Regions from separate parts of the Kitasatospora sp. NPDC058444 genome, predicted to be linked through region 1. Evidence: riboswitches for the same ligand, from Rfam matches in the RefSeq annotation. Region 1 holds a riboswitch; each other region holds the start of a gene.
What was found. A riboswitch is a leader RNA that binds a small molecule or an ion and turns the genes downstream of it on or off. The one in region 1 is predicted to bind cobalamin.
Positions count from the first base shown of each region.

Region 2: another riboswitch for cobalamin. It lies ahead of ACFWP2_RS05250 (FecCD family ABC transporter permease); the one in region 1 lies ahead of ACFWP2_RS26505 (cobalamin biosynthesis protein).
Region 3: another riboswitch for cobalamin. It lies ahead of ACFWP2_RS05390 (ribonucleoside-diphosphate reductase subunit alpha); the one in region 1 lies ahead of ACFWP2_RS26505 (cobalamin biosynthesis protein).
Region 4: another riboswitch for cobalamin. It lies ahead of ACFWP2_RS20785 (HoxN/HupN/NixA family nickel/cobalt transporter); the one in region 1 lies ahead of ACFWP2_RS26505 (cobalamin biosynthesis protein).

Region 1 covers NZ_JBHXLL010000029.1:19,350-25,183, forward strand. The annotation lists gene ACFWP2_RS26490 (CDP-alcohol phosphatidyltransferase family protein) at 1-72, shown strand, start outside; gene ACFWP2_RS26495 (hypothetical protein) at 216-1,541, opposite strand; gene ACFWP2_RS26500 (alpha/beta hydrolase family protein) at 2,295-3,401, opposite strand; cobalamin riboswitch at 3,745-3,878, shown strand; gene ACFWP2_RS26505 (cobalamin biosynthesis protein) at 3,986-4,999, shown strand; gene ACFWP2_RS26510 (cobyric acid synthase) at 4,996-5,834, shown strand, end outside.
Region 2 covers NZ_JBHXLL010000003.1:154,107-159,940, reverse strand. The annotation lists gene ACFWP2_RS05265 (nuclear transport factor 2 family protein) at 1-350, opposite strand, end outside; gene ACFWP2_RS05260 (ABC transporter substrate-binding protein) at 448-1,440, opposite strand; gene ACFWP2_RS05255 (ABC transporter ATP-binding protein) at 1,515-2,399, opposite strand; gene ACFWP2_RS05250 (FecCD family ABC transporter permease) at 2,396-3,472, opposite strand; cobalamin riboswitch at 3,565-3,714, opposite strand; gene sodN (superoxide dismutase, Ni) at 3,816-4,211, opposite strand; gene sodX (nickel-type superoxide dismutase maturation protease) at 4,390-4,848, shown strand; gene ACFWP2_RS05235 (CGNR zinc finger domain-containing protein) at 4,951-5,532, opposite strand; gene ACFWP2_RS05230 (amino acid ABC transporter ATP-binding protein) at 5,643-5,834, opposite strand, start outside.
Region 3 covers NZ_JBHXLL010000003.1:186,394-192,227, reverse strand. The annotation lists gene ACFWP2_RS05395 (ribonucleotide-diphosphate reductase subunit beta) at 1-590, opposite strand, end outside; gene ACFWP2_RS05390 (ribonucleoside-diphosphate reductase subunit alpha) at 590-3,001, opposite strand; cobalamin riboswitch at 3,194-3,326, opposite strand; gene ACFWP2_RS05385 (hypothetical protein) at 3,669-4,619, shown strand; gene ACFWP2_RS05380 (glycoside hydrolase family 26 protein) at 4,801-5,834, shown strand, end outside.
Region 4 covers NZ_JBHXLL010000019.1:31,575-37,408, reverse strand. The annotation lists gene ACFWP2_RS20810 (thioesterase family protein) at 1-135, opposite strand, end outside; gene nusB (transcription antitermination factor NusB) at 276-713, opposite strand; gene efp (elongation factor P) at 718-1,281, opposite strand; gene ACFWP2_RS20795 (M24 family metallopeptidase) at 1,360-2,466, opposite strand; gene rpmG (50S ribosomal protein L33) at 2,768-2,932, shown strand; gene ACFWP2_RS20785 (HoxN/HupN/NixA family nickel/cobalt transporter) at 3,030-4,148, opposite strand; cobalamin riboswitch at 4,179-4,392, opposite strand; gene ACFWP2_RS20780 (ArsR/SmtB family transcription factor) at 4,475-4,858, shown strand; gene ACFWP2_RS20775 (hypothetical protein) at 4,983-5,834, shown strand, end outside.

The DNA.
Region 1 (5,834 bases):
GTCATCCGCCGCAAGGTGGGGCAGAAGGTCGGCGACGTCCGCGCCCGGCGGGCGGAGTCCCGGCTCGGCTGAGTCCCCGCGATCCTCACGGATCGTCATGGACCGTCATGGAGAAGGGCCCGGAACCTCTTGGTTCCGGGCCCTTCTCCTGTGTCGTACGGGTCGCGCGTGTCGTGTCCGTCGGGTGACGGCCGGGCGGCGCGGCGGGTGCGGGCTCAGGCGCCGCCGGTGTGCACGCTGAACGCCGAGCGGCGGGCCGCCCGGGCCACGCCCGGGTCCGGGTGCACGCCCGAGACCGCCGTCAGCACCGAGGCCGCCCGCGGGTGGCCGGACTGCCGGGCCCGGGCGAACAGCCGGACCGGGTCGCCCGCCGAGGCGCCCTCGACATGACCCACCAGCAGCTCGGTCTCGCCGTGGTCGAGCACCGCGGCCGCGGTGTCCACCCAGAGCCAGGCCGCGTCCTCCGCGCCCAGCACGTCCGCCGGGGCGACGCCCTCGTCGGCGCGCTCCGCCAACCAGAGCAGCGCGTAGGGGCGCAGCACCGGCTCGTCCACCGCCGCGCGCACCGCCTGCTCGGCCGGGCCGCCGGCCACCCGCAGCGCCTCGAAGGCCAGTCCGCGCACCAGCGCGTCATCGCCCTGGGCGGCATCCAGCAGCTCGCCCACCGCCCGGTCCGCCGGACGGGCCGCGACCCAGGCCCGGAACTCGGCGCGGGCCGGGCCCGGCGAGTAGTCCGCGCACGCGTTCAGCAGTTCGAAGGCGCTCTGCTCGATGTGCCCGGCCGCGGTCTGCGCGACCGTGCAGATCTCCTCCAGCTTGGCCCGCACCGCCCAGTGGCCGAGCGGCGACAGCTCCGCGGCATCGTTCCTGCGCACCAGGGCGCCAACGGCCGCCAGGCCGTCCAGCATCCAGTCCAGGACGGCGGCCACGTCCGAGGGCGCGGCCGGGGTGTCGATCTGTGGCGCGCGGCAGGTGCCGCGGACGGCGGAGACGGCCGAGGCCGCGTGCGGCACCGGCGACAGCCCCGGTCCGCCGAGGCCGGTGCCGACCCGGCGTTCGTCCAGGCCCCGGCGCAGCAGCTCCAGCAGCTCGCTCTCGGCGACCGGGCCGTCCACCAGGTGCAGGAAGGAGAGCAGCTGCGGGGCCTGGTCCACGGCCTGCCCGGCCAGGACGGCGAACACGCCGCGCAGCGCGGCGGGCGGCACCGGGGCGAGCAGGGTCCAGGCGTCGAACAGCGCCGACCAGCCGCGCACCACGGCCTCGTCGTCGTGCTCCCAGGCGTGCAGGCGCCAGCCGGGGCCGGCTCCGCCGTCCCGGGCCTCCACCAGGCCCACCAGCAGCGCTTGCCCCCACGCCTTGGCGGCGGCGGCGACCGTCATGGCCAGCGCCCGGCCGGCCTCACCGGCGTCCTCGGGGAGCAGCTCGCCGCGCTTGTCGACCTCGGCCAGCTCGCCGGCCCAGCGGGCGACGCGGACGGCGTCCACCAGCATCCGGCGGGCCAGCGGCGCCAGCTCGGCGGGTGCCGGGAAGCCCTCCGGCACGGGAACCCTGCCCCGCCCGGGAGCCGGAGCGGGCCCTCGTCGCCGGGGCACTCCGTTACGGGGGACACCCGCCCCGCCCGGCCTGCCACCGGCGGGCCGTTGGGCCGTTCCGGGGAGACGGGTCACCGTCGCACCGGTACCGATCGTCGGCGGGAGCGGGGCATCACGGTCGCGCGGGTTCCGAGACGTCACGTCGAGCAGTCTTCCCCTTGTACCGGCCTTCTGTCACATCCGGTTGTCCGTACGACCGGGCGACCGCCGGTGGCACCTCCGCAAGATCGGGCAACAGCGGCAAACCGCCTGGCCGGAAACGTGTGACCTGCCCATGCCACTCATGCCGCTCCGGTCGCCGGAATTGCCCGAGCGGTCACCGTGCGTACGGGTGGGGGGTAAGGGGTCGGGCCAATAATTGCCCCTGACATCGGGGTGGTTTTCGCGCGGGTGGCGCGAGGATTCCCCTCCGCCGACTTCCGGCGGAGGTGTCCAGAACGAATCCGGACGGACGGGGGGCGGGGTGGGGGGATCGTGCCGCACGAGAAGTCGGACCGGCCGACTTCTCGCGCGCCGCGGGCGGAATGGGGGAAACGTTCATTCGTGGACGGGGGGAAGCGTGCCGGAAAAGGCCGGCGGGGACCCACCGGAAACGCCCGCAGGAGGAGGGGGGCGGGGGTGCGGCCCGCGGGTTCCGCGGGGCTTCGGGGCTTCGGAGCTTCGGGCCTTCGGGCCTTCGGGTCCTTCCCGATGGGAATCGCCCTACAGCAGCGGCGTGAGCCAGCGGCGCAGGAGTTCGGTGTAGCGGTCGGGAGCGGTGTTCCAGAGGGTGGCGTGGTCGGCCCCGGGGAAGGGCTGGAGGCTGACCACGTCACGACGGGCGGCGGCCAGCTTCTCGGCGGTGCCGAAGGGCGCGATCCGGTCCTCGGGGCTGTGCAGGAGGAGGGTCGGCACCCGCAGGTCGGTGCCCGCGGCGATGCGGCCGAAGTCGGCGAGGTCGACCCCGGTGCGGCCCTCCGCGGCCAGGGCGCCGAGCTCGGCGGCGACGCCCTGGAAGCCGGCCCGGGCGGCGTCCCGGCGGGCGGAGGCCGGGAGGTCGAGCACCGGCGAGTCGAGGATCAGGCCGCTGACGGCGTGCGGCCAGGCGGTGCGGGCCGCGGTCTGGAGGACCATGGTCGCGCCGAGGGACCAGCCGTAGAGGATCACCCGGCCCGCGCCGCTGTCGAGCGCCAGCCGCACCGCCGACTCGATGTCGCGCCACTCGGTCTCGCCGAAGTGGCTGAGCCCGTCCGGGGAGGCGGGGGCGCCGTCGTCGCCGCGGTAGGTGACGGCGAGGGCCGGCAGGCCGAGCCGGTCGAGGACCGGGAGCACCGGGAGGGTCTGCTGGCGGTCGGCCTCGGGGCCGTGCACCAGGATCACCCAGGTGCCGCGTTTGCCGTCGAGCTGCCAGGCGGGAAGGGCGCCGAGCTCTCCGTCCGCGGTGGTGTCGGCGAAGGCGAGGCCGAATGCCCCGGTGGGGTCGCCGAGGTGGACGCGGGGGGTGAAGCGGACCTCGGTGCCGGGGGCGAGGGTGCCCCGGTCGGCGCGGACCAGCCGGCGGGTGACACCCGACTCGTCGCTGTGCAGGACCTCCTCGACGACCGCGTGCCCGCCGTCCGCCCACTCGACCGCCCAGCGGCCGGGGCGCAGGCTCTCCGGGGCGCGGGTGAAGGTGACCCGGCCGGGGGCGAGTTCGCGGACCAGGACCGGCCCCGACTCCTGGACGGTGGTCTCCGGACGGACCATCCGCTCGGAGGCCCGACGACCGATCACCAGCACGGCGGCCCCGACCGCGGCGGCCGCCACGACGGCGGCGGTTCCCCAACGCATTTCGCTCCCCGCTCTGTTGCTGACGGACCGGACGGTGTTCGAGCACCAGTTCACCGGCGCCCCACCCGCCCGGCCACCCGGCTGGGCCGTCCGGGTCACCCGGGCGGCGGCCCGACGGTGCCCAGGAGGTACCGGAAGCGGGCGGTGAGGGCGCCGGCGGCGGGGAGCGGTGCGGGGGCGACGCGGGGGGCGGTGCGGCCGGCCCGGCGGCGGAACGGTGCGGGGGCGGTGCGGGCGTCCCACGGGGCGTCAGCACTGCCCGCGTGTGACCAACCCCTCCGTGACCTCGGTTGACTCCCGGTTCGGGCGCGTGATGGGATCCTGGGGCCAAACGGAGGCATGGAGAGGAAGCCGGTGGAATTCCGGCGCGGTCCCGCCACTGTCACCGGGGAGCACGCTCGGAACATCGCCACGGCGGGCCGTCGACGGCCGCTGGAAGGCTCCGGGAGTGCGTCCGACCCGGAAGCCAGGAGACTCTCGCCCCCGTCACGTCGATCCAGGGCGCGGACCCTGAGTGAGGACACGCACGCGATGCAGGCTGCCCCGCCCTGCCGGACACCGAGCCGCCTTCCGTCGTGCGCCCGATGACCGCGCTCGCGCCCTCCACCTCTTCGCGCAGACCGGCCCGAACTCCGGGCCCGTCGGTCCGCGCCGCCGCGTTCGCGCTCGGCGCCGCCGCGGGCTACGCCGCCGACGCCCGCTTCGCCGACCCGCGCCGGGGCCACCCGGTGGCCGTCTTCGGCAGCGCCGCCACCCGGCTGGAGCGCCTGCTGTGGCGCGACGACCGCGGCGCGGGAGCCGGGTACACGGCGCTGTGCGTGGGCGCGGTCGCGGCGGGCGCGCTCGCCCTGGACCGTACGGTGGGCCGGCGCCCGCTGGGCCGGGCGGCGCTGGCGGCGGCCGCGACCTGGACGGTGCTCGGCGGCACCTCGCTGACCCGGGAGGCGCGCACCATCGGCCGCTCGCTGGCCGCGGGCGACCTCGAGGCCGCCCGGGAGCGGCTGCCGCACCTGTGCGGGCGTGACCCGAGCGCGCTGGACGGGCAGCAGATCGCCCGGGCGGTGGTCGAGTCGGTGGCCGAGAACACCGCCGACGCCGTGGTGAACGCGCTGACCTGGGGCACCCTGGCCGGCACCCCCGGCCTGCTGGCCTTCCGCGCCGTCAACACCCTGGACGCCATGGTGGGCCACCGCTCGCCGCGCTACGCCCGGTTCGGCTGGGCCTCGGCCCGGCTGGACGACCTGGCGGGCTGGCCCGGTGCCCGGCTGACGGCGCTGCTGACGGTGGCCGCCGCGCCCGAGCCCCGTACCGCCTGGCGGGTCTGGCGGCGCGACGGCTCCGCGCATCCGAGCCCGAACGCGGGACAGGCCGAGTCGGCGTTCGCCGGGGCGGTGGGCGTCCGGCTGGGCGGGACGCTGCGGTACGGCGAGCGGGAGGAGCACCGGCCCGTCCTGGGTGCGGAGCTGCGGCCGGTGACGGTCGACGACATCGAGCGCGCCTGCGCGCTCTCCCGGCGGGTGGGCGCACTGGCGCTGGGTACGACGGTCGCGGGGCACGTCCTGCTGCGGACGCTGCTGAGGAAGAGGGGACGGGCATGAGCAACGCGCTGCTGGTCGCGGGGACGACCTCGGACGCGGGCAAGAGCGTGGTGACGGCCGGGATCTGCCGTTGGCTCGTCCGCCAGGGCGTACGGGTCGCGCCGTTCAAGGCGCAGAACATGTCGCTCAACTCCTTCGTCACCGCCGACGGCGCCGAGATCGGCCGCGCCCAGGCGATGCAGGCGCAGGCCGCCCGGGTGGAGCCGGAGGCGGCGATGAACCCGGTGCTGCTCAAGCCGGGCGCGGACGGCCGCAGCCAGGTGGTGCTGCTCGGCAGGCCGGTGGCCGAGGTGGGCGCGCTGGACTACCGGGAGCGCAAGCCCGTCCTGCTGGAGCGCGCCCTGGAGTGCCTGGCCGACCTGCGCCGCCGCTACGACGTGGTGGTCTGCGAGGGCGCGGGCTCGCCCGCCGAGATCAACCTGCGCGACCGCGACATCGCCAACATGGGCCTGGCCACGGCCGCCGCCCTGCCGGTGGTGGTGGTCGGGGACATCGACCGCGGCGGGGTCTTCGCGGCGATGTACGGGACGCTGGCGCTGCTGTCGGCGGAGGACCAGCGGCACGTCGCCGGCTGGTTCGTCAACAAGTTCCGCGGCGACGCGCGGCTGCTCGCGCCCGGGCTGGAGATGCTGCACGAGCTGACCGGCCGTCCGGTGCTGGGCACCCTGCCGATGCTGCCCGGGCTCTGGCTGGACGCCGAGGACTCGCTGGACCTGTCGACCGTGGTGGACCGGGCGGACGGGCCCGGACCGCTCGGCGCGGACGTGCTGCGGGTGGCCGTGGTGCGTTTCCCGCGGCTGTCCAACTTCACCGACATGGACGCGCTCGCGCAGGA
Region 2 (5,834 bases), on a different contig from region 1:
ACGGAGGTCTGGTCGACGATCCGGCCGTCCCGCAGGACGGCCATCGAGGACATCAGCACCCGGACGCCGTCCGGGTACCGGCAGGACTCCAGGAACGCGGCGTGGTCGCCCTGCACCACGACCTGTTCCAGCTTGTGGGTCATCTCGCGGCCGTAGATGTCGTCCAGCATGGCGCCGATCTCCTCCCGCCCGTGCATCACCAGGGGGTGGCTGGGCTGGGTCTTGCGATCGACCATGCGCAGTTCGGCGTCCTCCGCGTAGAGCGCCAGGAGGGTCTCGGCGTCGCAGCGCTCGATGCCCTCGCGCAGTGCGCGGGTGTCGAAGGCGGCGGGGGCCGCCATGGTGGTCATGATCTCGCTCCTCCGGTCGGGTTCCGTCGGCTCGTACCTTGAGCGTACGCCCGCGGCCTGCGGCCCGGAGGAGCGCGATCGGGGCGGTCGGGGCCGGTCAGCGGGGCGGCACGGTGCGCAGGTACGCGGCCAGCGCGCCGATCGCGGCCGGGTTGCGCGGGCTCTCCACCAGGTCGACGTAGTCCATGACGAAGATCCGGTCGTTCCTGATCGCGGAGACGCCGGCCAGCGGCGGGAAGGACGTGAGGAACTTCCGCTTCTCCTCGGCGCCGGTGTCGCCGTAGTTGTTGATCACGATCACCTCGGGGTCGCGCCGCACCACGGCCTCCCAGCCGGCCGTGACCCAGCTGTCGGCGAGGTCGCCCATGATGTTGGTCCCGCCGGCCTTGGCGATGATCTCGTCGGCGGCGGCGAACTTCCCGGCGGTGTACGGCTTGTCCTGCCCGCTGTCGTACAGGAAGACGGACGGGCGGCGCTCGACCGGGGGGACGGCGGCGATCTGCGCCTTGAAGTCCGCGATCAGCCGGTCGGAGCGGTCCTTGACGTCGAAGATCTCGCCGAGGTTGGCCAGGTCGGTGTAGAGCGCCTCCAGCGGGTCCATCACGCCGCGCTCGGTGCCCTTGCCGCTGCGGCAGGACTCGGTGAGCACGTACGAGTCGATGCCGAGCGCCCTGAACGCCTGCGGGGTGACGCCGGCGCTCTCGTCGAAGCCGTAGTGCCAGCCGGCGAAGACCAGGTCGGCCTTGGCGTCCAGCACGATCTCCTTGGTGATCCGCTGCTTGGAGAGCCACTTCGTCTGCTGGTAGCCGTCCTTCCAGGCGACCTGGTCGATCTTCCCCTTGTCGTCGGGCATCACGTAGCCGGCCATCCGGTCGGCGAGGCCGAGGGAGAGCATCAGCTCGGTGATGCCCACGTCGTAGGTCACCGCGCGGGCGGGCTTCCGCGCGAAGGTGAGCTTCTGCCCGCAGTTCTCCACCGTCACCGGGTAGTGGGCGGAGGCGCCGGCGGCCTCCTTCGGGGCGATCTCGGCGCCGCAGGAGGTGAGTCCGAGGACGAGCAGGGCGGCGGTGGCAACGGCCTTGGTGCGCACGGGGGTTCCTTCGTGGTCGAGCGAGGTCGTTCGTGGTCGAGTGGGGTCGTCGGGGTCGTCGGGGTCGTTCGAGGTCAGGGGAGCCGGTCGAACAGCAGCTGGAGGGCGCCGGTCTCCGGGTGCCGCACCGGGGTGGCGCGGACGCCGAACACCTCGGCCAGCAGGGCGGGGCGGAGCACCTCGTGGGGCGGGCCGGAGGCGACGATCCGGCCGTCCCGCAGCACGTAGAGCAGGTCGCAGTGGCCGGCCGCCAGGTTGAGGTCGTGCAGCGCGGTGAGCACCGTCGGTCCGGCCTCGCGGGCGAGCGCCAGCACCTCCAACTGGTGGGCGATGTCGAGGTGGTTGGTGGGTTCGTCCAGCACCAGCAGGCGCGGCTCCTGGACCAGCGCGCGGGCGAACAGCACCCGCTGCTTCTCGCCCCCGGACAGGCTCAGGAAGCCGCGTTCGGCGAGGTGCCCGGCCCGGACCTTGCGCAGCGCCTCGGCGCAGCGCTCCTCGTCCCCGGCGGACGGGGCGCCGAACCCGCGGCGGTGCGGCAGCCGGCCCATGGCGACCACCTCGGCCACGGTGAAGTCGAACCCGGCGGAGTGCTCCTGGGTCAGCGCGGCCACCCGGCGGGCGGTGTCGCGGGCGGTGAGGGCGTGCAGGTCGTCGCCGGCCAGCCGCACCACGCCGCCGGCCGGCCTGAGCACCCGGTAGACGCAGCGCAGCAGGGTCGACTTGCCGCTGCCGTTCGGGCCGATCAGGCCGACCACCTGACCGGCGGCGGCCGCCAGGCTCACCTCGTGGACCAGCCGGGTGCCGGCCAGCTCCACCGAGACGGCGTCGACCGCGAGGTCCTCGGCCCGCTCCGGGGCCGGTCCGGTCGGTCCGGTCGGTCCGGTCGGTCCGGTCGGTCCGGTCGGGTCGGTCAGATCGGTCGGGTCGGTCGGGTCGGTCAGGTCGGTCGGGTCGGTCATCGGGCACCTCCGAAGGACTGGCCGCGGCGGCGCATCATCAGCAGGAAGGCGGGCACACCGAGCACCGCGGTGAACACCCCGACGGGCAGTTCGGCCGGCGCCAGCAGGGTGCGCGAGGCGATGTCCACCCAGACCAGCAGCAGCGCCCCGGCGAGCGGCGCGATCACCAGCACCCGGCGGTGCCCGGCGCCGACCAGCATCCGCGCCACGTGCGGCACCAGCAGCCCGACGAAGCCGATCGCCCCGCTGACCGCGACCACGGTGCCGGTGACGGCGGCGGTCACCACGAACAGCTCTCGGCGCAGCCGGCCCGGGTCCACGCCGAGCGAGGCGGAGGTCTCGTCGCCCATGGCGAGCGCGTCCAGCCGTCCGGCGGCGCAGGCCAGGTGGACGAGGCCGGCCAGCACCGTGACGGCGGCGATCGGCACCGAGCCCCAGGTCGCGCCGCCGAGGCTGCCGAGCAGCCACATCATGGCGTCCCGGGCGGCCTCGCCGCGGTCGGCGGCGAAGACCATCAGGGTGGTGGTGGCGGAGAAGCCGTAGGACAGGGCGGTGCCGGTGAGCACCAGGCGCAGCGGGGTGAGCCCGTACGCGGTGCGGGCGGCGAGGTAGACGAGCGTCATGGCGGCCAGGGCGGAGCCGAAGGCGGAGACGGAGATCGCCCACACCCCGAGCGCGGCGAAGGCGCCGAACAGCAGGACGGCGTTGGCGCCGACGGCCGCGCCGGAGGAGATGCCGAGCACGAAGGGGTCGGCCAGCGGGTTGCGCACCAGGGCCTGGACGGCGACCCCGCAGGCGGCCAGCCCGGCGCCGACCACGGCGGCCAGCACGGTGCGCGGCAGCCGGATCTCCCAGACGATCGCGTACGCGGAGGCCTCGTCGGCGTCCAGCCGGCCGCCCGTCAGGCCGGCGCCCAGCAGCCGCAGGACGCGGGGCAGGCCGAGCCCGGAGGAGCCGAGGGCGACCCCGCAGACCAGCGACAGCAGCAGGGCGGCGCCGAGGCCGACGGCGAGCGGGACGACGGGTATGCGACGAGCGGGCGGGCCGACTGCGCGGTCGACGGTGCGGGTCACGGGTGCGCCTTGCCTCGGGCCGCGGGTGCGCCGGGGCGGGCGCGGGCCGCGGGCGTGGCGGGGCGCCGTTCCCCTCGCAGTCCACGGCGAGTTGTCGGGAGTTCGGCGGCCGAGGGCGATCGGGCTGGCGCGGCCGTACGGGGTGGTACGGGCCGTGCTCACCGTTGCGGGTCAGCGCCGGATTCACACCGGACTTCCCCCTCGGACGCCCTGGCAGCATAACAGCCACTCAGGGTAGGCAACCCTTACCGGGGTCGGGGCGGGGCGGGCCGCGGGCCGTGAACGCGCGACCGCCCCCGGCCGGCGGTGCGGACGGGGGCGGTCGGGTGGCGACGCGTCAGGCTCAGGCCTGCTTGGTCTCCCAGAAGATCTTGTCGACCTCGGCGATCAGGTCCAGCAGGGCCTGGCCGGTGGCCGGGTCGGTGGACGCCTTGGCGGCCGAGGCGGCCTTCAGGGTGTCGTTGATCAGCTGGTGCAGCTGCGGGTACTTCTCGAAGTGCGGGGCCTTGAAGTAGTCGCTCCACAGCACCGAGATGTGGTGCTTGACGGCCTCGGCGCGCTGCTCCTTGATGATGATGGCGCGGGCGCGGAAGTGCGGGTCCTCGTTGGCCTGGTACTTCTCCTGGGTGGCCTTGACCGACTCGGCCTCGAGCTTGGCCTGCGCCGGGTCGTACACGCCGCAGGGCAGGTCGCAGTGGGCGTGGGCGGTGGCGCGCGGTGCAAACAGACGAGAGAACATGGGAGTCCTTCCTTAGATCGTCTTCCCGCGCCCGAGATTACCCTTCCGGTCTTCCGGTTTCGCGATCGGGCGGTGGGCCTAGGGCAAAAGGCGGACCAGGAACCGGGGTAATCCGGACATCGGACCGGTGACGGTCCGTACGGCAGACTGGGGGGCGGACGGAGCGGGAGGAGGAGCCGTGGCGCGGAGCACGCGACCGGAGGGCGCCGGAGCCGGGGGGCGCGAGCGGGGCGGTGCGCTGCCGTTCGGGCTGGTCGACGTGGCGGGGCCGTCGATGGTCCCGACCCTGCGCGAGGGCGACCAGCTGCTGGTCCGCTACGGCGCGCCGATCCGGCCGGGCGCGGTGGTGGTCTTCCGGCACCCCTTCCAGCAGGACCTGCTGGTGGTGAAGCGGGCCGCCGAGCGCCGGGCCACGGGCTGGTGGCTGCTCTCCGACAACCGGCCGGTGGACAGCGACAGCCGCAGCTACGGCGCCGTGCCGGACGAGCTGGTGCTCGGCCGGGTGCTGCTGCGGCTGCGCCCGAGCCCGGTCTGGCTGGCGCCGGGGCGCCGGCTGGAGCGGCTGCTGCTCACCCCGCGGCTGGCCCGGGTGCCGGGCCTCTCCCGACGGCTCGGCGTCTGGGTCGAGGAGGTCTAGGCCCTGCGCCCGGGGTCCTGCACCCCGGCCCTGACCCCGGCCCTGACCCCGGCCCTGACCCCGGCCCTGACCCCGGCCCTGCGCCCGGCCCTGCGCCCGGGGTCAGTCCCGGGCCGCCGCCTCCGCCTCCTGGCGCTTGCGGGCCCGGTAGGCGGCCACGTTGGCGCGGGTCGCGCAGCGGTCCGAGCAGTAGCGGCGGGAGCGGTTGGTCGAGGTGTCCAGGTAGGCGTTGCGGCAGGGCGCGGCCTGGCAGATGCCGAGCCGGTCGGCGCCCAGCTCGGTGAGGTGGACGGCCAGGCCCATGCAGGCGACCGCGGTGAAGTGCGCGGTGGCGGTGGGGGAGTTGTCGGCCAGGTGCAGGTGCCAGCGCGGCCGCCCGGCGTCGTCCAGGTAGTCGTGCCCGGAGACCAGCGGGCTGACGGGGTACTCCATCAGCAGGCTGTTCAGCAGGTCGACGCCGCGGGTCTCGTCCCCCTCGGCGGCGGCCTCGAAGACGCCGCGCAGCCGGGTCCGCACCGCCCGCAGTCGGGGCAGGTCGGACTCGTCGGCGAGCGCGGCGGCCCGGGCGGAGTCCGAGAACAGGCCGCGCACGGCCTCCACGGAGGTCAGCGTGTCGGTGCCGCGCTCGGGCTCCTCGGTGTTCACCAGCCGAACGGCGAGATCGGCGTAGGCGGCGAGCTCCACAGGGGTCCTTCCAGATTCGGTAACGGGCTGACTGCATCCAGCCTATTACCTGGGCGGGGCAAACGTCGGCGCCCGGCAGGAGCGGCCTGCCGGGCGCCGACGGTTCGGGCTCAGAGCACCTTGGACAGGAAGGCCCTGGTGCGCTCGTGCTGCGGGTTGGTGAGCACCTCGCGGGGGTTGCCGGACTCGACCACCACACCGCCGTCCATGAACACCAGCGCGTCGCCGACCTCGCGGGCGAAGCCCATCTCGTGGGTGACGACCACCATGGTCATGCCCTCCTCGGCGAGGCCGCGCATGAC
Region 3 (5,834 bases), on a different contig from region 1:
CGGCTCCGGAACCAGTACACGTAGGCGAAGGCGCCGTAGAAGAACAGGCCCTCGACGCACGCGGCGAAGCAGATCAGGTTCAGGAGGAACGCGCGGCGGTCCTCCTTGGTCTGCAGCGACTCGATGTGGTCGACCGCGTTCATGTACTTGAAGCAGAACTGCGCCTTCTGGCGGATGGAGGGGATGTTCTCCACCGCGGCGAAGGCCGCGTTGCGGTCCTCCGGGTCGGGCAGGTAGGTGTCGAGCAGCGTCAGGTAGAACTGGACGTGCACGGCCTCCTCGAACAGCTGCCGCGAGAGGTACAGCCGCGCCTCGGGCGAGTTGATGTGCTTGTAGAGGCTCAGCACCACGTTGTTGGAGACGATCGAGTCGCCCGTCGCGAAGAACGCGACCAGCCGGCCGATCAGGTGGCGCTCGCCCTCGCTGAGCTTCGCCAGGTCGGCGACGTCGGAGTGCAGGTCCACCTCCTCGACGGTCCAGGTGTTCTTGATGGCGTCCCGGTACCGGTCGTAGAACGACGGGTAGCGCATCGGGCGCAGGGTCAGCTCGAAGCCGGGGTCGAGCAGCATCTTCTGGCGGTCGTCGGACATTACTGGCAGGCCTCGCAGGACTCGGGGTTCTCCAGGGAGCAGGCGAGGGCGGCTTCCTGCTCCGGGGTGAGGGTCGGGGTGTTCACGGGCACGGGCGCCGGCGCGGCGGCGCGGGCGGTGCCGGACGCGGCCTGGGCGATGCGGGTGGCCGGGCGCGAACGCAGGTAGTAGGTGGTCTTCAGACCGACCTTCCACGCGTAGGCGTACATCGAGCTGAGCTTGCCGATGGTCGGCGCCGCCATGAACAGGTTCAGGGACTGGCTCTGGTCCAGGTACGGCATGCGGGCCGCGGCCAGGTCGATCAGCGCGCGCTGCGGCAGCTCCCAGGCCGTCCGGTACAGCGAACGCACCTCGGCGGGCAGCCAGTTCAGCTCCTGCACCGAGCCGTTGGCGTCGCGCAGGGCGTCGCGGGTCTGCTGGTCCCAGACGCCGAGCTCCTTGAGCTCGCGCACCAGGTACGGGTTGACCTGGAGGAACTCGCCGGACAGCGTCTCGCGCTTGAACAGGTTGGACACCTGCGGCTCGATGCACTCGTACACGCCGGCGATGGAGGCGATGGTCGCGGTCGGCGCGATCGCCAGCAGCAGCGAGTTGCGCAGGCCGGTCTCGGCGATCCGGGCGCGCAGCGCCGTCCAGCGGTCGGCCCACTGCGGGGCGGCCGTCGGGAAGTGGTCGATGTGCAGCTCGCCGCGGGCGGCGCGGGTCTCGCCGTACGCCTCGTGGCGGCCCAGCTGCTCGGCCAGGTCGGCGGAGCGCTCGTACGCGGTGAGCATGATGCGCTCGGCGATCAGCGTCGACAGGACCTTCGCCTCGGCCGAGTCGAAGTCGATCCGCAGCTTGAAGAAGACGTCCTGCAGGCCCATCACGCCGAGGCCGACCGGCCGCCAGCGGGAGTTGGAGGTGCCGGCCTCGGTGGTCGGGTAGAAGTTGATGTCCACCACGCGGTCGAGGAACGTCACGGCCGTACGGACGGTGGCGTCGAGGCGCTCCCAGTCCATCGCGCCGATCAGATCACCGGCCGAAGCCCCGGCGGCGACGTGGGCGCCCAGGTTGACCGAGCCCAGGTTGCAGACGGCGGTCTCGGAGTCGTCCGTGACCTCCAGGATCTCGGTGCACAGGTTGGAGGAGTGCACCGTGCGGCCCGGCAGCGCGGTCTGGTTGGCGGCGCGGTTGGAGGCGTCCTTGAAGGTCATCCAGCCGTTGCCGGTCTGCGCGAGGGTGCGCATCATGCGGGCGTACAGGGTCTGCGCCGGGATGGTGCGCACGGCCTTGCCGGCCAGCTCGGCCTTGCGGTAGGCCTCGTCGAACTCCTCGCCCCACAGGTCGACCAGCTCGGGCACGTCGGCCGGGGAGAACAGCGACCAGTCGGCGTTGGCGTTGACCCGGCGCATGAACTCGTCCGGGATCCAGTGCGCCAGGTTGAGGTTGTGGGTGCGGCGGGCCTCTTCGCCGGTGTTGTCGCGGAGCTCCAGGAACTCCTCGATGTCGGCGTGCCAGGTCTCCAGGTAGACGCAGGCCGCGCCCTTGCGGCGGCCGCCCTGGTTGACGGCGGCGACCGAGGAGTCGAGGGTGCGCAGGAACGGCACGATGCCGTTGGACTTGCCGTTGGTGCCGCGGATCAGGCTGCCGCGCGAGCGGATGCGCGAGTAGGACAGGCCGATGCCGCCGGCGTGCTTGGACAGGCGGGCGATCTGCGCGTAGCGGTTGTAGATCGAGTCCAGGTTGTCCAGCGGCGAGTCGAGCAGGTAGCAGCTCGACATCTGCGGGTGGCGGGTGCCGGAGTTGAAGAGCGTCGGCGAGGACGTCAGGTACTCCAGGCGGCTCATCAGGCCGTACAGCTCGGCCACCTCGCGCACCGACTGCTCGCTGTCGCCGACCGCCAGGCCACAGGCGACGCGGAGCAGGAAGTGCTGCGGGGTCTCGATCACCTTGCGGGTGATCGGGTGGCGCAGCAGGTAGCGGGACTGCACGGTGCGCAGGCCGAAGTACTCGAAGCGGTCGTCGCCCGCGGTGTCGATCAGCGCGTCCAGGGCGGCGGCGTGCTTGGCGACGAAGTCCGCGGTGGTGTCGCCGATCAGGCCCTCGGCGTGGCCGACGGCGATCGAGGCGGAGAAGGACACCGAGCCCTGGCTGTTCGCCTCGTCGACGATCTCCAGGGCGAGCAGGCGGGCGGCGAGCTTCGAGTACTGGGGGTCCTCGGCGATCATCGACGCGGCGGCGTCCACGGCCAGCCCGCGCAGCTCGGCGAAGTCCGAGCCGGCGTGGCGGCCGCGCAGCGCGGCGGCGGCGACATGGCCGGGGTCGACCTCGGTGAGGTCGGTGCTGCGGTCGGTGAGCAGCCGCAGCAGGGCGCCGCCGGGGTCGGAGACCGTCGGGTCGGTGAAGGCGGTACCGGAGCCCTGAGTGGGCAGGGTGGCTGAGGCGGCGGTGGTCAAGGCGCTCTCTCCTGGCGGCGATCGGCGGCGGTGATCGGGGGCCACCGGGCCGATCGGGGCAGGGGAGCACGGCACGAACGCAGACGGCGTCGCGCGACGGTGACTCCCCGGCCCGCCCGCGAGGCCCGGAGGGGTACTGCTCGTGCCGGCGCGGCCTCTGCGGGAGGGCCGTGGCGCACACTGTTCGGCAGGTCATCGGACTCGCGGTACGGCTGCTGGAGCCGCCCGCACACCGCTGCGGGGCAGTCCCGGATTCGCACCGGGTTCCCCTGCATCGACAGCAGTAGCGAGCATACATGTAGTGGTGTCTCCCTGAAGCGACCCCAGATGTAGTACGGCGTCGCGTGTCGGAGTGATGACCGGTGGTACCAGAAATGTGGCGGGTGGCGGCTGTCACAGGCCCCGGAACCGGGCCGCGGCGTCCTGGTTTCGATACGGAATGGTCACCGGGAGGACCGGCCGTCACGGGGATGCCCTACGATCTGGGCGCATGAGCGACGGAACTGGCGTACCTGGGCAGGGGCCGCAGGGAACGCCTCCCGCCGGGCCGGGGGGCGCACAGAGTCAGCAGCCGGTGGCACCTGGTCCGGTGCCGCCGCCGAGCGGGGGTTTCGGGCCGCCTCCGGCCTCGTACGGGCCGGTCGTGCCGTCGGCGCAGCCGGTCCCGCAGCCCATCCCGCCGGTGCCGCACCCGGCCGCGCCGCCGCAGCCGGGCCCGCCGGTCGGGCAGCCGCAGCCGAACCCCCAGCCCCAGTGGCACCTCCAGCAGCAGCCCCAGCAGCCGGGCCCGCCGCAGCGGGTCGAGCCGGACTGGGACGCGCTGGCGGACCGCAACGAGGCCGACGGCAAGCGCCGTCGCCGGATGAAGGTCATCGGCGTGGTGGCCGCGGTCGCCGTGGTGGGCAGCCTGGTCGCCGGCGGTGTGGTGCTGTTCAAGGGCAAGAAGGACAACGGCTCCGCGACGGTCACCAAGACCACCCCGCCGACCGCCCCGCCGAGCACCTCCGGCACCCCGAGCGGCCAGCCGGACGACCCGGCGAAGCCGATCTGGGAGGCCACCACCGATCCGGCGCCGCAGGACGCGGGAGCGCTGTTCTCCGCGCTCCAGGTGACGATCAACGGCGCCACCTGGAACCGGACCGTGGTGTCGCTGGACTCGCCGTGCTGGGACGGGAACTCGACGACCGGCGGGCTGGGCAAGGTGCTCGGCGACCAGGGGTGCCAGCAGGTGCTCCGGGCGACGTACGTCTCCGGTGACAGCGCGGTCACCGTCGGGGTGGCGGTCTTCGACCACAGGATCCAGGCCGAGACCGCGCTGAAGAACTTCACCGGACAGCTCAAGGGCGCGCCCGCGGCCGGAGCCCCGGCCTTCTGCGCCGCCGCCGGCTGCACGGGTACGCACAACAGCCTGGGCCGGTACGGCTACTTCACGGTCGAGGGCTCGGCGAAGGGCGGCAACGGCCCGGACGCCACGGCCACCGCGGCGGCTCCCGGGTTCGCCGAGCACGTGAAGGGGCAACTGCTCAGGCGCGCCAAGGCGGCGTCCTCGGCCGCGCCCGGCGTCCAGGGCACCCCGCCGGCCACGGCGGGCTGACCCGCCGTGACGTCCCCGCCGGCGAGGCCGGCGGGCTGACCCGCCGTGACCCCGCGGTCCCGGCGGGTCCGTTCACGGGGGGCCGGGGGAATGTGGCAGGCTCTCGGAACAGTCATTTCGCATGCGTGTTCCGGTTGCGTCCGTGGGGGGCGGCGCCGGCGAGCAACCGGAGGAGCGGTCCGTGGCCCTGCCCAGAGCCCTGCGCGGCAAGCCCGCCGTCCTGGCCGCGGCCGGGATCGTGGTCGCCGCGGGAGCGGTCGTCCTGCTGGACCACGACGGCAGGGCCGACGTCGAACAGCCCCCGCGGGTCCCGGTCTCGGTCGGCGCGCCCGGGCGCACCCTGCCGCCGGAGGTGGGCCGGGACCTGCTCGCCCGGGATCCGCAGGCCTCGTCGAACGCCCGCGCCGTCCAGCAGTTCCTCGCCGACCTGGAGGCCCAGGCCCGGACCGGGCAGAGCGGCGGCACGGTGATCGGCCAGCACGTCGAGGCGCACAACGAACGCAACAACCCGGAGTACGGGGACTACCGGGGCACCAAGCAGGTCGGCTACTACTACAAGAAGGCCGCCGACATCACCGGCAAGCTGCCCGGTTTCGTGGAGACCGACCTCGGCCCCGGCTACGGCCAGAACGGCTGGGGCGTCGGCAATCCGCGCTCCTACTCGGCCGGCCGCTGGCCCTCCTGCCGGGCCGGCTGGCAGTACACCGACGACGCCGTCGACCTGCTCTCCGCCGTCTGGAACGGCCACCCGCGCGCCGACGACGGCGGCTACGGCGCGGCGGGCGTGCAGCAGAACTGCGACGGCAGCAGCACCGAACTGCCGGACAACGGCGGCGGCCCGGCCGGGATCGTCGGCATGTCCTTCCACCAGCCCTACCCCGGCTCGGACGTCAAGTCCTTCGACCGGGTGCTCTGTTCGAACTCGCCGGCGGCCAAGGACCCCGACTGGTTCGGCCGGGTCGTGGACGGCGCGCACGACACCCCCGAGTACCGCGCGCTGATCACCGACCTGTCCTACCTGGCCGACCACCTGGAGTACCTGGCCGCCCACGACGTGCCGGTGCTGCTGCGCCCGTACCACGAGATGAACGTGCTGGACTGCTCCCGCCGGTTCTGGTGGGCGGGCCAGAAGCCGGCCGACTACCAGGCCCTGTGGAAGATCACCTACAGGTACCTGGTGGAGACCCGGGGGCTGCACAACCTGCTGTTCGTCTG
Region 4 (5,834 bases), on a different contig from region 1:
GAGCAGCAGTCCCCCGTTCACCCCGCCGCCGATCTGCCAGCCGGCGCCGAGCTCGGCCTCGTAGCGGCCGGCCTCCTCGGGGTGCCTGGTCAGGGCGATGCCCTGGTCGAACTCGCTGCGGATCGCCGTGGTCATGTGGGGGCCTGCCCTTCAGGCGTGGTTCCGGACGCCAAGTTACTGGCGAGTAGGTCCACACCCTACGCCGATCGGGTGAAACGCGAAACGGCCGCCGGACACCTGTTCGGGTCCGGCGGCCGTCCGCGAGGTCGACCTGACTACCGGCGGATGCTCGGCTTCAGCTCCAGGAAACGGGCGAGCATGCCGTTGACGAAGGCCGGGGAGTCGTCCGTGGAGAACTCCTTGGCGATCTCGACGGCCTCGTCCAGGACGACGGCGTCCGGGACGCCGTCCTCCCAGATCAGCTCGTACGCACCGAGCCGCAGGACGTTGCGGTCCACGATCGGCATCCGGTCGAGCGTCCAGCCCACGGCGTACTGCTCGATCAGGTCGTCGATGCGACGAGCGTGCTGGACGTACCCCTCGATGAGCTCCATGGTGTACTCACCGACCTGCGGGGTGCCCTCGTCGGGCTTGGGCTCGCGGGCGCGGGCCACCCAGTCGGCGAGGACCTGCTGCGGGTCGACCCCGCGGTGGTCGGCCTCGAAGAGGATCTGGAAGGCCCGGGTACGGGCCTTGCTGCGTGCGGCCGACACGGACTTACTTCACCCGGCCGAGGTAGCTGCCGTCGCGGGTGTCGACCTTGACCTTCTCACCGGTGGTGACGAAGAGCGGGACGGCGATCTCGGCGCCGGTCTCCAGGGTGGCCGGCTTGGACCCACCGGTGGAGCGGTCGCCCTGGACGCCCGGCTCGGTGTGGGCGATGGTCAGCTCGACGGCGGCCGGGAGCTCGATGTACAGGACGGCGCCCTCGTTGGTGGCGACCAGGGCCTCGAAGCCCTCCAGCAGGTACTTGGCGGCGTCGCCGACGACGGCCGGCTCGACGGTCAGCTGGTCGTAGGTGTCCATGTCCATGAACACGAAGTTCTCGCCGTCCTTGTACGAGAACTGCATGCCGCGCTTGTCGACGTTGGCGGTCTCGACCTTGGTGCCGGCGTTGAAGGTCTTGTCGACGACCTTGCCCGTCAGGACCTCCTTGAGCTTGGTACGCACGAAGGCCGGGCCCTTGCCGGGCTTGACGTGCTGGAACTCGACGACGGACCAGAGCTTGCCGCCCTCCAGCTTGAGGACCATGCCGTTCTTGAGATCGTTCGTGGAAGCCACGGGCGCACTAACTCCTGTATAGCTGTCAAGGAACCAAGGGGTTGCGTCCTGCCGCCCACGGCCCTCGGGGGGCCGCGGTCACAGGGCGAGGAGCTCCTTGGTGGTGATGGTGAGCAGCTCGGGCCCGCCCTCTTCGAGGGGGCGCACGACGAGCGTGTCCTCGATCCGGACGCCGCCCTTGCCCGGGAGGTGGACCCCCGGACCGACGGTGACCGGTACGCGGCTGTCCAGTTTACCCATGTCCGACGGACCGAGGCGCGGGGCCTCCCGGATCTCCAGCCCGATGCCGTGACCCACCGGGTGCGGGGAGGCCTCGGTGTGGCCCGCCGCCTCCAGGACCTGCCGGGCGGCCCGGTCGGGTACGCACTGCTCCACGCCCGGTCCGAGCGCCTCCCGCCCGGCCCGCTGGGCCCGGAAGACGAGCCGGTGCAGCTCCACCTGCCAGGGCGCGGGGGCGGCGCCGATCACGAAGGTGCGGGCGGTGGAGACGCCGTAGCCACGGTACTGGGCGCCCATCACCACGGTCAGGAAGTCGCCCTCCTCCACCCGGCGGTCGGTCGGCTGGTGGGCGGGCTGGCCGGAGTGGCTGCCGGTGCCGACCGAGACCGGGAAGGCCGCCCGGTCGGCGCCGTGGTCGATCATCCGGCGCTCCAGCTCCATCGCCAGGTGCCGTTCGGTGCGGCCGACCAGGATCGACTCCAGCAGCTCGCCCAGCGCCTGGTCGGCGATCTCGGCCGCGATCCGCAGGTCGGCGATCTCGTGCTCGTCCTTGATCACCCGCAGCCGCTCGACCGTCTGGCCGAGGTCCACCAGCCGGGCCCCCTCGGTCAGGCCCCCCACCGCCCGGTGCCGGCTGACGGTCAGGTCGTGCTCCTCCACCGCCAGGCCCGCCACCCCGGACCGCGCGGCGACGACCGCGGCGGCCAGCGCGGTGTCCGACCCCGCCGGCACCGGCAGCCGGGCGACGTCCGGGGCGATCAGGTGCTCCCCGGTGTCGTCCGGCGGCAGGTCGTCCGGCAGCGCGAGCAGCGCCCGCTCTCTGGTCAGCAGCAGGCTGGCCCCGCAGGGCGCGCAGCCCGTCAGGTACCGCACGTTCGCCGCACGGGTGATCAGCGCCGCATCGGCCCCGGCCGCACTGCAGTGCTCCCTCACCCGCTCCCGCCGCCCCGCGTACGCATCCGCCATGCGTCGAGCCTACGAACCCCCGGCCCGAAGCGCCCGCCGAGCACCCCCGGCAGAACCCCCAATACCCCTTGCGCGCCCCCCTGCGCGACCGCGCCGTCCGCCGCCCTCGCCGCCCCGCCGCCCCGCAGTCCGGGAATGGGCCGGACCGGGCCCGCGTTGGAGCGGGTGGCGCCAGATGGAAACGACATCCGTTTCGGTGTACGGCCTCGATCCGACGCCGAGGCCCGACACCCCGGCCCCAGCCCGACACCCCAGCCCCCAGCCCCCAGCCCCCAGCCCCCAGCCCCCAGGAGGACGCCCGATGGCCCGCAGCGAACTTCGCCCGGTGATCAAGCTCCGCTCCACCGCCGGCACCGGCTCCACGTACGTGACCCGCAAGAACCGCCGCAACGACCCGGACCGGCTGGTCCTGCGCAAGTACGACCCGGCCGCCGGCCGGCACGTCGACTTCCGTGAGGAGCGCTGAACCCCGACCCGGGAGGACTCCTCCGCGGAGTCCCGGAGAACGGACGACGGCGCCTCCCCGAACCCCGGGGAGGCGCCGTTCGGCGCGTCGCGCGTGCTCAGGCCTGCTGGTCCGGCGTCCAGCGCTGCTCGACCCGGGCGAGCTTCCAGTAGCCGATCGCCACCGCCCAGACCACCACGAACAGCCCGGCGATGGCGTAGCCGACGTTGTCCAGCGAGATGTCGGCGATGAACCCGCTGACCGGGTCGGTCAGATCGAGCTTCTCGTGCAGCACCCCGACCAGCTCGATGGTGCCGATGACGAAGGCCACCGCGATCGACAGCCCGGTGATGGTCAGGTTGTAGTACACCTTGCGCACCGGGTTGGCGAAGGCCCACTGGTACGCGAAGTTCATGAACGTCCCGTCCAGGGTGTCGAACAGGCTCATCCCGGCCGCGAACAGCAGCGGCAGGCAGGCGATCGCGTACCAGGGCAGCCCGGAGGCCGCGCCCGAGCCGGCCATCACCATCAGGGTGACCTCGGTCGCGGTGTCGAAGCCCAGGCCCAGCACCATGCCCACCGGGAACATCTGCCCCGGCCGGGTGATCGAACGGGTCGCCCGGTTCAGCACCCGGGCCATGAAGCCGCGCGAGTCGAGGTGCGTCTCCAGCTCCTTCTCGTCGAACTGCCCGGCCCGCATCGAACGGAACACCTTGACGATGCCGAGCAGCGCGGCCAGGTTGAGCGCGCCGATCAGGTAGAGGAACACGCCGGAGGTGGTCGTCCCGATCACGCCGAGCCACTTGTGGGTGGCCGACTCGTCGTCCATCAGCGTGTTCGCCAGCTGGGCCCCGCCCGCCACCAGGGCGGCCATCAGCACCACCATCGAGGAATGCCCGAGGGCGAACCAGAAGCCCACCGAGACCGGCCGCTTGCCGTCCGCCATCAGCTTGCGGGTGGTGTTGTCGATCACCGCGATGTGGTCGGCGTCGAAGGCGTGCCGCATGCCGAGGGTGTACGCGGTGATACCCAGGCCCACCCCGAAGACCTGGGTACCGACCGCGTACTTCTCGGGTGCGACCAGGAAGATCAGCGTGCCGAAGGCCACCACGTGCATGGCCACGATCACGGCCATCAGCCCGGCCGTTCGGACGGTGTCCTCGCGCCGCCACTTGAAGCTGGGCAGCACGGAGGGGGCCGGCTTCGCCCCGGCGGCAACGGTTTCGGGCAGGGTCATCTGCGGATCACGCTCCAGCACCTCGTGGAAAACCTCGTGAGATGCCGTGGCCGGTCTCCTGGCTTACGGGACGCCCGCACCCGCCTTCCCAGGCGCGGGAGGCGCCCAGTGGCTCGATGGGTACGGACGACGCTCCTCCGCGGACGAAGGAACGACCCGATCACAGTGGCGAGGGCCGCTCCGGGCTGGGACCCCTGAGGGTCCGTCACCGGTCTTCCCGAGCACCACGGCGGGGAACACCGTAGGGGCCGCGCCCCGACCCGTGCAAGGCTGCGCACCTGCGCAGGTGTCCAGGATCACAGGCCGCCGCCTGCGAGAATGCCCCCATGCATCTCGTACCGGCCGACCGCGCGGGCCACCGCACCATCGACGGACACCGGGTCTGCGAGGCCATCGCCGCGATCGGCGACCCGGCCCACGTCCGGTCCTGGGCCGAGCGGTTCTCCCTGCTCGCCGACCCCGGCCGGCTCGCCCTGCTGCTCGCCCTCCACCGGGCCGGCCCGCTCGCCGTCTCCGACCTCGCGGTCGCCACCGGCATGCGCGACCCCGCCGTCTCCCAGGCCCTGCGGCTGCTCCGCACGGCGGGCGTGGTCACCGGCGACCGGGACGGACGGGTGGTGCGCTACCGGCTCGTGGACGAGGCCATGCGCCCCCTCCTCGACGAGTGCGCCGCCGCCGAACACCACGAGCCCACCGCGGCCACCGGCTGACCCGCCGACCCGCCGACCCGCCGACCCGCCGACCCGCGGCCACGGACCGACCCGCTGACCCCCCGATCCCCTGACCGGCACTCGGAACCGCGCCGCGAGCGGAGCGGATGAGTACGATCATGGTGTGCCGTCCCACCCCCACGCCTGGCCCGCCGACCGGTGGAACACCCGACCGGTCAGGGCCCGCGTGCTGGCGGTCGCCCGCACCCTCACCTCGGCCACCCGGGTCCTGGACGTCCTCACCCTGCTGAGCCCGGACGGCGTCGAGCGCTACTTCACCGTCAACCCCGGCTCCGCCTTCGCCGACCGCGCCCTGGACGAGTACCTGCACGGCCTGCCCGGCTTCACCGTGCTGGACTGGGAGGACGCCGTCCGCCGCCGCTTCGACCTGGCCGTCGCCTGCGCCGTCCACTCCTCCATGCACCGGCTGGACGCCCGCCTCGTCGTCCTCCCGCACGGCGCCGGCTACAACCGCCTGGTCACCGAGTCCACCGGCGACACGGTCAGCTCGGCCGGCCTGTCCCGCAACGAACTCACCCACCGCGGAAGGGTGTTCGTGGACGTCCTCGGGCTCTCCCACCCCGAACAGCTGGACCGGCTGCGGACCTCCTGCCCCGAGGCGCTGGACGTCGCCCGGGTGGTCGGCGACCCGTGCTTCGACCGGATGCTCGCCAGCCGGCGCTCCCGGGACGCCTACCGCACCGCGCTCGGCGCCGTCGACGGCCGACGGCTCGTCGTCGTCAGCTCCACCTGGAGCGAGCACTCCTTATTCGGCCGCCACCCCGACCTGCCCCAGCGGCTGGTCCGCCAACTGCCCGCCGACGAGTACACGGTGGCCGTCGTCCTGCACCCCAACGTGTGGAGCCGCCACGACCCCGAGGCACTGCTCGACGACGCCCGCCGGATGGGCCTGCGCCTGATCCCGCCCCACCAGGGCTGGCAGGCCGCGCTGGTCGCCGCCGACTGCGTGATCGGC